2 regions of the Vibrio sp. QJM3NY_26 genome follow, and region 2 is predicted to be linked to the other one. Evidence: predicted binding sites of a transcription regulator. Region 2 holds the regulator's gene; the other holds the start of a gene.
The links. The regulator PurR, encoded in region 2, represses purine synthesis genes. The targets are predictions, from matches to a motif close to TNANGNAAACGTTTNCNTNA.
Positions count from the first base shown of each region.

Region 1: the regulator PurR is predicted to act here: its motif matches at 2,313-2,332, upstream of pyrD (quinone-dependent dihydroorotate dehydrogenase).

Region 1 is NZ_CM173515.1:1,808,204-1,814,400, forward strand. It holds gene AC3CH4_RS08225 (cell division protein ZapC) at 421-969, opposite strand; gene pyrD (quinone-dependent dihydroorotate dehydrogenase) at 1,175-2,185, opposite strand; gene AC3CH4_RS08235 (NAD-glutamate dehydrogenase) at 2,539-6,197, opposite strand, start outside.
Region 2 is NZ_CM173515.1:2,271,215-2,277,411, forward strand. It holds gene torR (two-component system response regulator TorR) at 1-418, opposite strand, end outside; gene torD (molecular chaperone TorD) at 703-1,350, shown strand; gene purR (HTH-type transcriptional repressor PurR) at 1,667-2,671, shown strand; cyclic di-GMP riboswitch class I at 2,842-2,927, shown strand; gene AC3CH4_RS09975 (TfoX/Sxy family DNA transformation protein) at 3,055-3,645, shown strand; gene AC3CH4_RS09980 (TVP38/TMEM64 family protein) at 3,781-4,461, shown strand; gene AC3CH4_RS09985 (putative signal transducing protein) at 4,515-4,832, shown strand; gene AC3CH4_RS09990 (alpha/beta fold hydrolase) at 4,981-5,778, opposite strand; gene glgA (glycogen synthase GlgA) at 6,064-6,197, opposite strand, start outside.

The DNA.
Region 1 (6,197 bases), 460 kb from region 2:
CGCTTACTCGCATCCCCTTACAACACAACAACTCTCAATCTCACAGAAATAACACTCATCGATAGGCTTAAATCATTAAGTGCATTTATATTCACCCCAAATCTGGTATATACCAGAGGTAAATTTAAGTTGAAATTTAGCAACAAAAGACCCCAAACAGGGAATAAACAGAGGAAATCCACCATCGATAATAAGAGAATCGGTCGAAATTGAGGTTAAAAAAGATACGTTTTTTACAAATTAAATAAGTGAACAACGTCATTCAAATGAATGAACTACGTCGTATTTATTGAGATAGGCTTTTTTAGGCACAAAAAAATCGGCTATTAAGCCGATTATGGGGAAGGTATTACAGGTTTATTCGTAGCGATGGTTGGGTGAAATAATGCTCTAGTGATGCTCTAGGTTAGAGATTAGAGATTAACCCACCATCGCAATATGCGTTTGATGAAGGATGGCATTTGCGTCAGTCATTCTATCGTGCATGACTTTAATCGAGTCTCCAAAGCGTAACCCTTTTGAAGGCGTTAACAGGAACTCTTCTAAGTCTACAAATGCACATAAGCTCGCACACTCTCCTACTTCTAATACAATGAAGTAACCAAGACTATGCTCGTTATTCATTTGTACAATATCCCCTTCTTGAGGATATTCATGGCCAGCGCCTTGTGAGTCGAAGAACCAGCTTTTAGGCTGCACAGGCTTATGGAAACGCTTTGCAGCCACACAATAAAGTGCAAGCTCAGCTTGTCGTGGCTCAGACAGTTCTAAGCCAGAAATTTGTTCTTTGAAGGTTTGGTAGGAAGATGCATCATCAACAGTGAATTCATTATCTTTAAAAGCGCAGTCCACCAGCTTATTGCGGACCAGATTCGTTTTAAAAATCATATCCTCTCCGAGGTTTAGCATCAATGAACATTGCTGCTCATCGTAATACCAACTCCATGTATCGCTAGGTTTAAGCATCATTTCGTCTCACACTGTTGAACCATTCCATTAGGTAAAACGCAAAATTACCTTCAATTACAGTAATTTTACTGTGCGATAGGCAAAAAAAAAGAGGAAATGAATTCCTCTTTCTTATTGCTTTTCTCTACAACTCAGTGAGTTACAGTGTCTCTTTTATTAAGACGAGGCCGGATTGTAGTCTTTGGACTAAGATCGTTTTTACGAACTATAGATTTTTGACGATGTCGCCTACAAGGCCTGGACCTTTGTAGATGAAACCAGAGTAAACTTGTACAAGCTTCGCGCCCGCCATCATTTTCTCTTTTGCAGCAACGTAAGAGTCAACACCGCCTACCCCGATGATCGGTAATTGGTCACCCAGCTCTTCGTGAAGTTTACGAACAACTTCAGTACTGCGAGATTGAACCGGACGTCCACTAAGGCCACCCGCTTCATCGCAATGCTTCATGCCTTCAACAATGCTGCGATCTAATGTTGTGTTTGTTGCGATCACACCGTCGATCTTATTTTTGATCAATGATTCGCAAATCTGACTGATTTCGTCATCACTTAGATCCGGCGCGATCTTAAGAGCAAGCGGGACATATTTGCCATGCTTCGCTTCTAATTCAGATTGCTTGGTTTTTAGTTCAGACAACAGATCATCAAGTGCTTCGCCATATTGTAGCGAACGAAGTCCTGGAGTATTTGGTGAAGAGATATTTACCGCAATGTAACCCGCGTATTGGTAAACCTTCTCCATACAGATAATGTAATCTTCTGCGCCCTTTTCAATTGGCGTGTCTTTGTTCTTACCAATATTGATGCCTAAGATGCCGTCATAGTTCGACTTCTTAACATTCTCAATTAGGTTATCTACGCCTAGGTTGTTAAAACCCATACGATTGATAATACCTTCGGCTTCAACAAGACGGAACAAACGTGGTTTGTCATTACCTGCTTGTGGACGAGGAGTCACAGTCCCTACTTCTACAAAGCCAAAACCCATTGCGCCAAATGCATCAATACATTCGCCGTTTTTGTCTAGGCCGGCAGCAAGGCCAACTGGGTTTTTAAAAGTAAGACCCATGCACTCTACAGGTCGGTGAGGTAATTGTTGGCGATACAAAAGATCAATAGGTGTGCCAGTGAAGCGTTTGAAATTTTGAATTGCAAGATCATGAGCCTTTTCGGCATCAAGTTGGAAAAAGCCAGTTCTGGCTAGACGGTAAAGCATTGTGCCTCCGATAGAAAAAAGCGCCGTGTAAACGGGGCGATATTATTTACTTATTTACCCAACTATTCAATCTATTACTGTCTGTAAGGGTAAGATAATCGAGTTTGCTAACGAAAGAGGTTTATTATTAAGCAAACGTTACCGTATCCTCCAACGGATGGTCCATTTGACTATCATTTATGTAACGAGCATCAGCCAGCTCGACCAATTAGAAGCTAACTTGACCGAGTATAAGTGACTCAACGAAATAATTGGACACGTCATTGACTATTCAGCCAAATAACACTGTTCTGCCAAACAAAAAAGGCAGACCTAATGGCCTGCCCTTGTTTCTTTTAGTTTTTATCTAATCGCTAGTCTGTCGACATGCAATTTAGATTCAGTAGCATCAATTCACGTAGTGCTACTGAGAACTTAGCAAACTCATGAACCGAACCTACTTTGAATTCGTTCAAGATGCTTTCCCAACGATGCAGAGAAACCGAGTTGCTTTCCATCCAATCATCAAGCGCTTTAATCACATCAATATCTGAAGCACAACCGCAGTTAAGTACTTGGCCAGTTAACTGACGTTGCTGCCAATCCAGATCTTCTCTGAATGCGGCACGTGCCAATGCTTGCCAGTTGTTGTCTACTGCTTGGCCATTGATTTGCTTCAAGAACCAGTGCAAAGACAAGCGGTCACCAAGGTTGAAGTAAAGCTTGGACGCTTGTTGTACTGTTTTACCTGTTTCACGAGCCACTGTGGATATATCCAGTGCCGAGTACAAGCTAGACAAACGTGCAACTGAATTAGCCAACTCAGCGTTTACGCCTTGGTCAATCCATAGCTGTGCCATTGCGTTATGCTCTTCTACTTCAGAAGCCACTAGGTTTTCATCCAGTTTCTCTGTGATAGTTAGAACATCACCTTGGTAAAGTTCAATCAGTGCTTTCACTGACTGTTTACCGGTACGGTTTCTTAGCAACCAACGAGCCAAGCGACGAAGTGTACGGCGAACATGGTAAATCAATTCATATTGAGCTTCAGAACTTGAAACATTATCCAGTTCACGGATGCTCTTCAGAACATGGCCAAGACCGTAGATTTCACGTGATGCCGCGTAAGCATTTGCAATATCAACGATATTTGCACCCGTCTCTTCTTGCAGACGAGTAACAAAGTTACAACCCATTTCGTTAACCATTTGGTTAGCCAGTGCCGTCGCAATAATTTCAGAGCGTAGTGGATGGTTATCCATGTGCTGAGAATAGTTACGACGTAACGCTGTTGGGAAGTATTGCATAAGCTGTTGAGCATGGAATTCATCATTAGCGATATCATCACTAACAAGATCTTCTTTAAGCACCATTTTTCCGTAAGCAACAAGTACAGAAAGCTCTGGTCTTGTTAGGCCTTGGCCCTGCTTTTCACGCTCAAGCAATGTTTCGTCGTCTGGGATGTATTCCAAACCACGATCCAAGTATCCTGCTTTTTCCATAGTATGGATGAAGCGGATTTGCTCTTTGACTAAGCCAACACCTTGATGCTCAGTAACCGAAATAGACTCAGCTTGGCAATATGCGTCGTCTAGTACGATTTCGCCCACTTCATCTTCCATCGATTCAAGCACTTGGTTACGTTGCTTAACGGTTAGATCACCGTTAGAAACTAAACCATTCAAGAAGATCTTAATGTTTACTTCGTTATCCGAACAGTCAACACCACCAACGTTATCAACGAAGTCGGTATTAACGCGGCCACCCGTTAGCGCGTATTCGATACGACCCAGTTGAGTCATACCCAAGTTACCGCCTTCACCAACAACCTTAGCTTTCAGGTCACGGCCATCGATACGAAGCACGTCATTTGCACGGTCACCAACATCAGTATGAGTCTCGTTTGAAGACTTAACGTAAGTACCAATACCGCCATTCCAAAGAAGATCAACCTGCATAGACAAGATCGCTTTGATCAAGTCATTCGGTGCCATTGATGCTTTCTTAGTACCCAGCATTTTCTGAATTTCAGGTGTCAGAGAGATAGACTTCGCTCGACGAGAGAAGATGCCACCACCTTGAGAAATCAGGTCTTTGTTGTAATCTTCCCAGCTTGAGCGAGGTAGATTAAACAAGCGCTCACGCTCTACCCAGCTAGAGGCAGATTCTGGATTCGGATCGATGAAGATATGCATGTGGTTAAACGCAGCTTGCATACGAATATGCTTAGACAACAGCATGCCGTTACCAAACACATCGCCCGCCATATCACCTACACCAATAGCAGTGAAGTCCGTTGTTTGACAGTTGATGCCCATTTCACGGAAGTGACGCTTAACAGATTCCCAACCACCTTTCGCCGTGATACCCATGGCTTTATGGTCGTAACCGTTAGAACCACCAGAGGCAAACGCATCGCCTAACCAGAAGTTGTACTCATCAGATACTGAGTTTGCGAGATCTGAGAACGTTGCTGTACCTTTATCGGCAGCAACAACCAAGTACGGATCATCTTCATCGTGACGAACAACACTCTTCGGTGGGATAACCTCACCTTCAATAATGTTGTCTGATACATCTAGTAGCGCACGAATGAAACGCTTGTAACAACGTTGACCTTCAGCGAAGATTTCATCACGGCCAGACATCATGTGCTGACGCTTACAAACGAAACCACCCTTTGCACCAACCGGTACAATTACAGTGTTCTTAACTTGTTGTGCTTTAACTAGGCCTAGAATCTCAGTACGGAAATCCTCTTGGCGATCTGACCAACGTAAACCACCACGAGCGACTTTACCGCCACGTAGATGCACACCTTCAATGTCTGGTGCGTAAACAAAGATCTCAAACGCAGGAACCGGCGCTGGAATATCTGGAATCTCGCTTGGTCTCATTTTCAGAGCCAACCAAGGTTTAGACTGTTTGTTGTCGTCTAACTGATAGTAGTTAGTACGAAGCGTTGCTGTGATCATTTCCATGTAGCGACGAATGATACGATCATCATCCAAGCTTTCTACATGATCCAACTGTTCAGTGATCTTCTTAATAAGATCTTGTTGGCCTTTCGCGCTGCCCTTCAATTTAGGATCAAAACGCTTGCCGAATAAGCTCACTAATCCTTTCGCTAGATCTGGGTAATGAGACAGTGTGTCTTCAATGTATTGTTGGCTGAATGGGAAACCAACTTGGCGCATGTAACGCGCATACGCACGTAAGATTGAGATTTCACGTCCAGAAAGACCTGCACCCAATACCAAACGGTTGAAACCATCGCTGTCTAACTCACCCGCCCAAATCGCAGCAAAGGCTTGTTGGAATAGATCGCGAGCTTCACGAAGATCAATCGTCTTGTCACTCTTGTGCAGCATCGAGAAATCAAGGATCCAATAAGTCACCCCATTGGTCTTGCGCACTTCATAAGGTGATTCACCAATAACGCGCAGGCCAAAGTTTTCAAGCATTGGCATAACATCAGACAGGTGAATCGGCTCATCACTGTGGTAGAACAGTTTCAAACGAACGGCTTTAGAGTCTGCCGCCTCTTCTTGAGGACGGTAGAAAAGCATGCCAAGTTTGTTATCTTCACTCAGTGCTTCTAGACGCTCGATGTCTGCAACAGCAGAACCAGGCATCATGTCTTCTTTGTACGAACGTGGGAATGCACGCATGTATTCTTTCGATAATGGAAGACCTTTGCTCTCACCGAAGTTAGCAACGATTGATTCAGACAGGCGGTCATCCCACGTAGACGATACTTCCATTAAATTTTGCTCAATTGTTTTCACGTCCACATCCATGTTGTTGTTATCAACACGAACAATATAGTGCGTTCTTGCCAGTGGGCTTTCAGAGAAGTATGTCGTGAATTCGACTTCTTCTTCACAACCGAAGTATTGCTTCAAGATGCGCTGGGTTTGACGACGAAGCTCGGTGTTGTAACGATCTTTTGTTACGTAAACCATACAGCTGAAGAAACGGCCAAACGGGTCTTTTCGAACGAACAAACGCAGAAGGTCGCGATCTTGCATTT
Region 2 (6,197 bases):
CCACAGATTCGTCTTCAGTCTCTTCAACCTTACCTGCTGCTGTTTTACGAGCGGCAGAAATGCGCCAAAGTAGGTTTTTAACTCGAACCAATAACTCGCGAAGTTCGAAGGGTTTAGTAACGTAATCGTCAGCGCCCATTTCAAGGCCAACGATTTTGTCGATGCTATCCGTGCGTCCAGTAACTAAAATAATTCCAATGTCTGATTGACTGCGTAATTCGCGAGTTAGCATCAATCCATCTTCGCCTGGTAAGTTGATGTCCAGCATAATGAGGTCAACGTTATTATCTTCTAACACGTTTCTCATTTGAGCGCCGCTTTCCGCTTCGCTTACTGTGTAACCTTCGTTCTGGAAGTATCCGACCAGTTTACTGCGGGTTACCACATCATCTTCTACGACTAATACGTGATAGCTCATCTACACCACTTTTCTTATTTAATAGTTTCAGTGACTATTCTATTCATAACTCGTAACAATTCTAGTGGTACACAAGATAAAAGCCAGAAACATGGATCTTTTTTGATACAAGACAATCTTAAACCTTGCTATTTATCGTCCATCGCAATTCAATATAGGCATTACTACTAACGAGTAACTTTGCGTTTCGCAAATAACCTTGTTATTCAGCCTTGGTGTGCTTTGCACAAGTAACTTCAAGATGCATATAAGTAACACCACAAGACTAAATCAGGATCTAAGAAATGAAAGATACGAAAGCGTTCAACGAGCAAAGAGCAGAAATATACTGGTGGCTATCAAGCTTATTCGCTAAAGAGCTCACTCAAGAAGAACTCGATCACTACCACTCTGTTGAAATTCGTTCTTTCCTAACTGGTTTAGGCGAAAATGAAACACTAAAGCCGGCGATCGATAGCCTAGTGGATGCGCTAAACCGCCTACAAACGCGTGAGGATGCTCAACTAGAATTGTCTGCTGACTTCTGTGACTTATTCTTAAAAACAGATAAGCATGGCGCACTTCCTTACGCTTCTATGTATATCGGTGAGACTGGCCTTTTGAATGATAAGCCAGCAAAAGATATGGAAGAGATCATGGCCAAGCACAACTTAGTGGTGAACCAAGACCTAAAAGAACCAGCTGACCACATCGCTATCGCACTCGACTTCCTTGGCAACTTGATCATCCGTTCTAATGAAACGGAACTTGAAGAAGAGCTAGAGAAATCGTTCATTGTTCAACAGCAATTTATCGAGCAACAACTTCTTACTTGGGTACCAAAGTTCAACGTTAAATGTCATGACGTTGACGAATTCGGTTTCTACGCATCAGTCTCATCTCTGCTACTTGCATTCTGTAAATTGGACACCCAATACCTCGCTGGTGAATAAGCTTATTGGATGACTCGTTAAATAAATTCAGAAGAATGTGACAATTCACCCGGATTTCCGGGTGAATTTTATTGCGAGTAATTTCTAGTCAGTCTAAAATTGTGACCGCAAACGATAAAATATGAAACATTCACGAAATGCTATGCTTATTATAGTTTTGAGCATTTCGGTGTTAAGACAAGCCGCTCAATAGCGGTTTTTTGTTTTTTAGCACTTTAGTACCCAAAGAGCCCTACAAATTTAAGCTCTTAGTTAGGTAGCTTAACGGCTACTTCATTCCGTACTTTGGGAAAGTAGCTTCTAATAGGATAAAACCATGGCCACTATAAAAGATGTCGCTCGCTTAGCAGGCGTATCAACAACAACCGTTTCTCACGTAATCAACAAAACTCGCTTTGTTGCAGAAGCGACGCAAGAAAAAGTAAATAAAGCCGTAGACGAACTGAACTATGCACCAAGTGCCGTTGCTCGTAGTTTGAAGTGCAATACAACCCGCACTATCGGCATGCTAGTTACTCAATCAACTAACCTATTCTTCTCTGAAGTTATCGATGGTGTTGAAAGCTACTGCTACCGTCAAGGTTACACTTTGATTCTGTGTAATACGGGCGGTATCTATGAGAAGCAACGTGACTACATTCGAATGCTTGCAGAGAAACGTGTAGATGGCATCTTAGTTATGTGTTCTGACCTAACTGAAGAGCTAAGAGGCATGTTAGACCGTCACGCTGACATTCCTAAAGTGATTATGGATTGGGGCCCTGAGAGTTCTCAAGCAGATAAGATCATCGACAACTCTGAGGAAGGTGGTTACCTAGCGACCAAATACCTCATTGAGCACGGTCACTCCAAGATTGCTTGTTTAAGTGGCCACTTAGACAAAGCGGCATGTGTTGAACGCATCGCGGGTTACAAACGCGCACTCAACGAAGCTAAGATTGCTACCGATGATAACATGATCATTGAAGGTAACTTCGAGTGTGATACTGCGGTTCTTGCTGCAGAGAAAATCATTAAGATGGTAGATCGCCCAACGGCCGTATTCTGTTTTAACGACACAATGGCACTCGGCCTAATGAGCAGATTGCAAGAGAAAGGAATTCGTATCCCTGAAGATATTTCAGTGATCGGCTATGACAACATCGAGTTGGCTGAATACTTCTCTCCACCGTTAACAACGGTTCACCAACCCAAACGTCGTGTTGGTAAGAACGCTTTCGAAATTTTGTTAGAACGCATTAAAGATAAAGACCATGAAAAGCGTGTGTTCGAAATGCACCCTGAAATTGTTGAGCGAAGCACAGTTAAAACGTTAAATTAATTGATAAATTCAGTTTAATATAATTAAGCGCACCTTTAGGTGCGCTTTTTTTATCAACAACATGAATGAACCTGGTATCATACTGGAAAGATCATTAATTGAAGCAATATCACATTTTGAAATAACAAGTGTGAGCCTCATTCAACAAAAACTTTATTCTATTCAATCAGTCACGCACAGGGCAAATCACTTGAAAGAGTGAGACGCAAAGCTTCCGGCCTAAACCACTCGTTGGTATGGTAGCGGGGTTACCGATGGCAAAATGCAGTAACTACTAATAATTTAGTAATTTACGGCTAATTGACAATTTAATTGCAACATTTTGCTAATCTCTCGGACCTGCTTATTTGGTGGCGTAGTTCAAATACACCGAGATAAATAACATGGATAAACCGATACTAAAGGATTCAATGAAATTATTTGAATCCCTAGGAAAAATAAAATCACGCTCGATGTTTGGTGGCTTCGGTCTTTTTGCTGATGACACTATGTTTGCTCTGGTTGTAAATGACCAGCTGCACATACGAGCAGACAAATGCACAACGAAACAGTTCGAACAACAAGGCTTTCAACCGTACGTCTACAAAAAACGTGGTTTCCCTGTCGTTACTAAATATTTCGCTTTACCCGAAGGCCTGTGGCAAGACCAAGAGAAAATCTTGCAGCTTGCAACGACGTCTCTGGGTTTTGCTAAAGAAGAAAAAGCTGAGCAATCTTCAGCTAAGCCTACTCGACTCAAAGATCTGCCCAACCTTCGACTCGCCACTGAGCGTATGTTGAAAAAAGCAGGGATCGATTCCGTAGAACGTTTATATGAATCTGGCTCTGTAAACGCATTTAACGCCATCAAAGAATCACATGCGTCTTCTGTCAGTATTGAACTACTTTGGGCGCTAGAAGGCGCGATCAATGGCACACATTGGTCTGTTATACCGCAGCAGCGTCGTGAAGAGCTTATCAATCGCGTCAATTAACATTGTAAGTGAAAAACTATATACATAACTAAGCCGCATTTACTGCGGCTTTTTTTATATCTGCTGAAAGTTAATCTATGCTTTGCCTGTCTGTCTATACTAATGGTATACATTGAAAATTTAGAGGAAGTATCAATGAGTAAGAAAATGATATTGGGTATTGTGTTGGTCGTAACCATCGTCTTGTTAGGCGTCAATTTCGGCCAATACCTAACGCTTGAAAATGCCAAGGCCCAACAAGCCGTTTTAAATGACTACATTGATAGCAACTTCATTGCTGCCGCTGCTATCTATTTTGTCGCGTATGTAATGATTACTGCTTTCTCAATTCCTGGTGCTGCTGTTGTGACCCTGTTAGGAGCTGCGCTATTTGGTTTCTGGAATAGTTTGCTGCTGGTCTCTTTCGCCAGTGCCATTGGTGCAACCCTCGCATTTCTAAGTAGCCGCTACCTTTTACGTGACTGGATCCAAACCAAATTTGGTGACAAATTAGCAACGATTAACAAGGGCGTTGAAAAAGACGGAGCATTTTACTTGTTTTCTCTGCGTCTGATTCCTGTATTCCCATTTTTCCTTATCAATCTGTTGATGGGTCTAACACCGATGTCTGTGAGTCGCTATTACATTACAAGTCAAATAGGAATGTTACCGGGTACTGCCGTTTTCTTGAATGCTGGTACTCAACTCGCGGAAATTGATTCACTTTCGGGTATCGTGTCCCCTTCAGTACTATTGTCATTTGCCTTACTGGGTGTATTCCCAATCATTGCTAAATGGTTGATGAATAAATTTCGCTCAGCACCTGTGGCTGAATAACGTATACCTATAATAGCTTAATAACGCATATAGCCAGATAAGGTTCTATCTCAATGAAAATCTTCAGTGCATCGAATCCGACAGAAGCCCACATCATCCGTGGATTACTAGAAAGTGTGAATATTGCGTGTGAAGTCCGTGGTGAAGGGTTATTCGGTTTGAAAGGGGAAATCCCATTTACCGAAGAAACTGACCCCTACGTATGGTTATATGAGCCAGAATTGGCGAGCAAAGCCTGGGCAGTTGTTAATGACTACCAGAAACAGCAAGATTCAATCATTTATGAAGAGTGGCGTTGCGGAGAATGTCATGAAGTCAACGAAGCACAATTTGGTTCTTGTTGGCAGTGCGGTGCTGCTTCACCTGAATAGCAGGTTTTGAAAGGTAAAGTGGCTCCAACGGCCTTTTATAACCACTCGGTCAGATACCTCCTCCAAATAAAAACGGGAAGCTAAAATTAGCTTCCCGTTTTTGTCTCAATTCTATTCGAGCGTCTGTTCTGGTGAAGAATCGAGATAATCACTGAATTTGCTTTTGAATAAAAGCGATAGATCGTTGATTGAATTCTTCAGGGTTTTCTACGTTACATACGTGTCCACAATTCGGAATTTCTACTAGCTCGCTCGACTTATGCGCCTCTACCATTTCTTTTACTGGCTTGATGAACATGTAGTCTCGCTCGCCCATCAAATACAAAGTTGGAATCGGCAACTCTCGGTCTTTGAAGTATTTCATCAATGGGTTTACATCAGCCGTGAGGATAAACCAGCGCTTGAACTCTTTCTGGCACAGTTTTTTGGCTTCGCGGATAAACAGGTGACGTGATTCTTTTTGGCTTTTTTGTGGCATCACAACGTAAGCAAAAAGGCTGTATAACCACATATAAGGAATGATGTGCTTACTCAAGTTACCCAACTTGATTAAGACTTGAGAGCGAGTGTTGAGTTTAGTCACGGCACCACCCAGTACCATTGAACGCACACGGCCAGCCGCTAGCTCTGCGACATTACGGACAATAATCGTGCCCAAAGACATACCTACAAAGTGTGCAGAACGGATTTTCAGATGGTCTAACACCTTAAGAATATCAAGCGTCACCGATTTGAACGTATAACGATTCGAAATCAGCCCTTTGAGGATGTTGTCTGATTTACCATGCCCTCTCAAATCAATGAGAAGCAAGTTGAAGTGCTGTTTATACGCTTTGATCTGCTTAAACCAGATGGAGGAACTGCCTCCTGCGCCATGCACAAATACAACCCACTCATCGCTCGTAGGGTGAGTAAATGTTTTATGAAATAGTAAACTCTCAGACATACCTATCGCTTTAATTATTGGAATGGAGCTCTGCCTCATCACAAGGCGATGGCTAAGGATATCACGCAATCAAGAAATTTAAGTGATAATAGTGTCAAACCTAACATTAGTCATGTGAATACCTACCCCACCTTTTCTACCTGACTAAAATGAGTTTGCAAGTTTTGTCTTCCTAAACGTGATGTGATCTGACCAGAAAACAAAAAGGCACTCTACTATCAGAGCGCCTTCTACTATTAAGTTCAGTTGTTATACATCAGCTTATTTTACAGCTAATTCAGCACGTTAAAATGCAGAATGGTACATCGTAAGGTATTCTTTTGCCGCATCTTCCCAACTAAAATCTTGTTGCATAGCGTAAAGTTGAACACGCTTAATTTCAGCGGGGTTTTGTGCATAAAGTAGTAATGAACGATGCA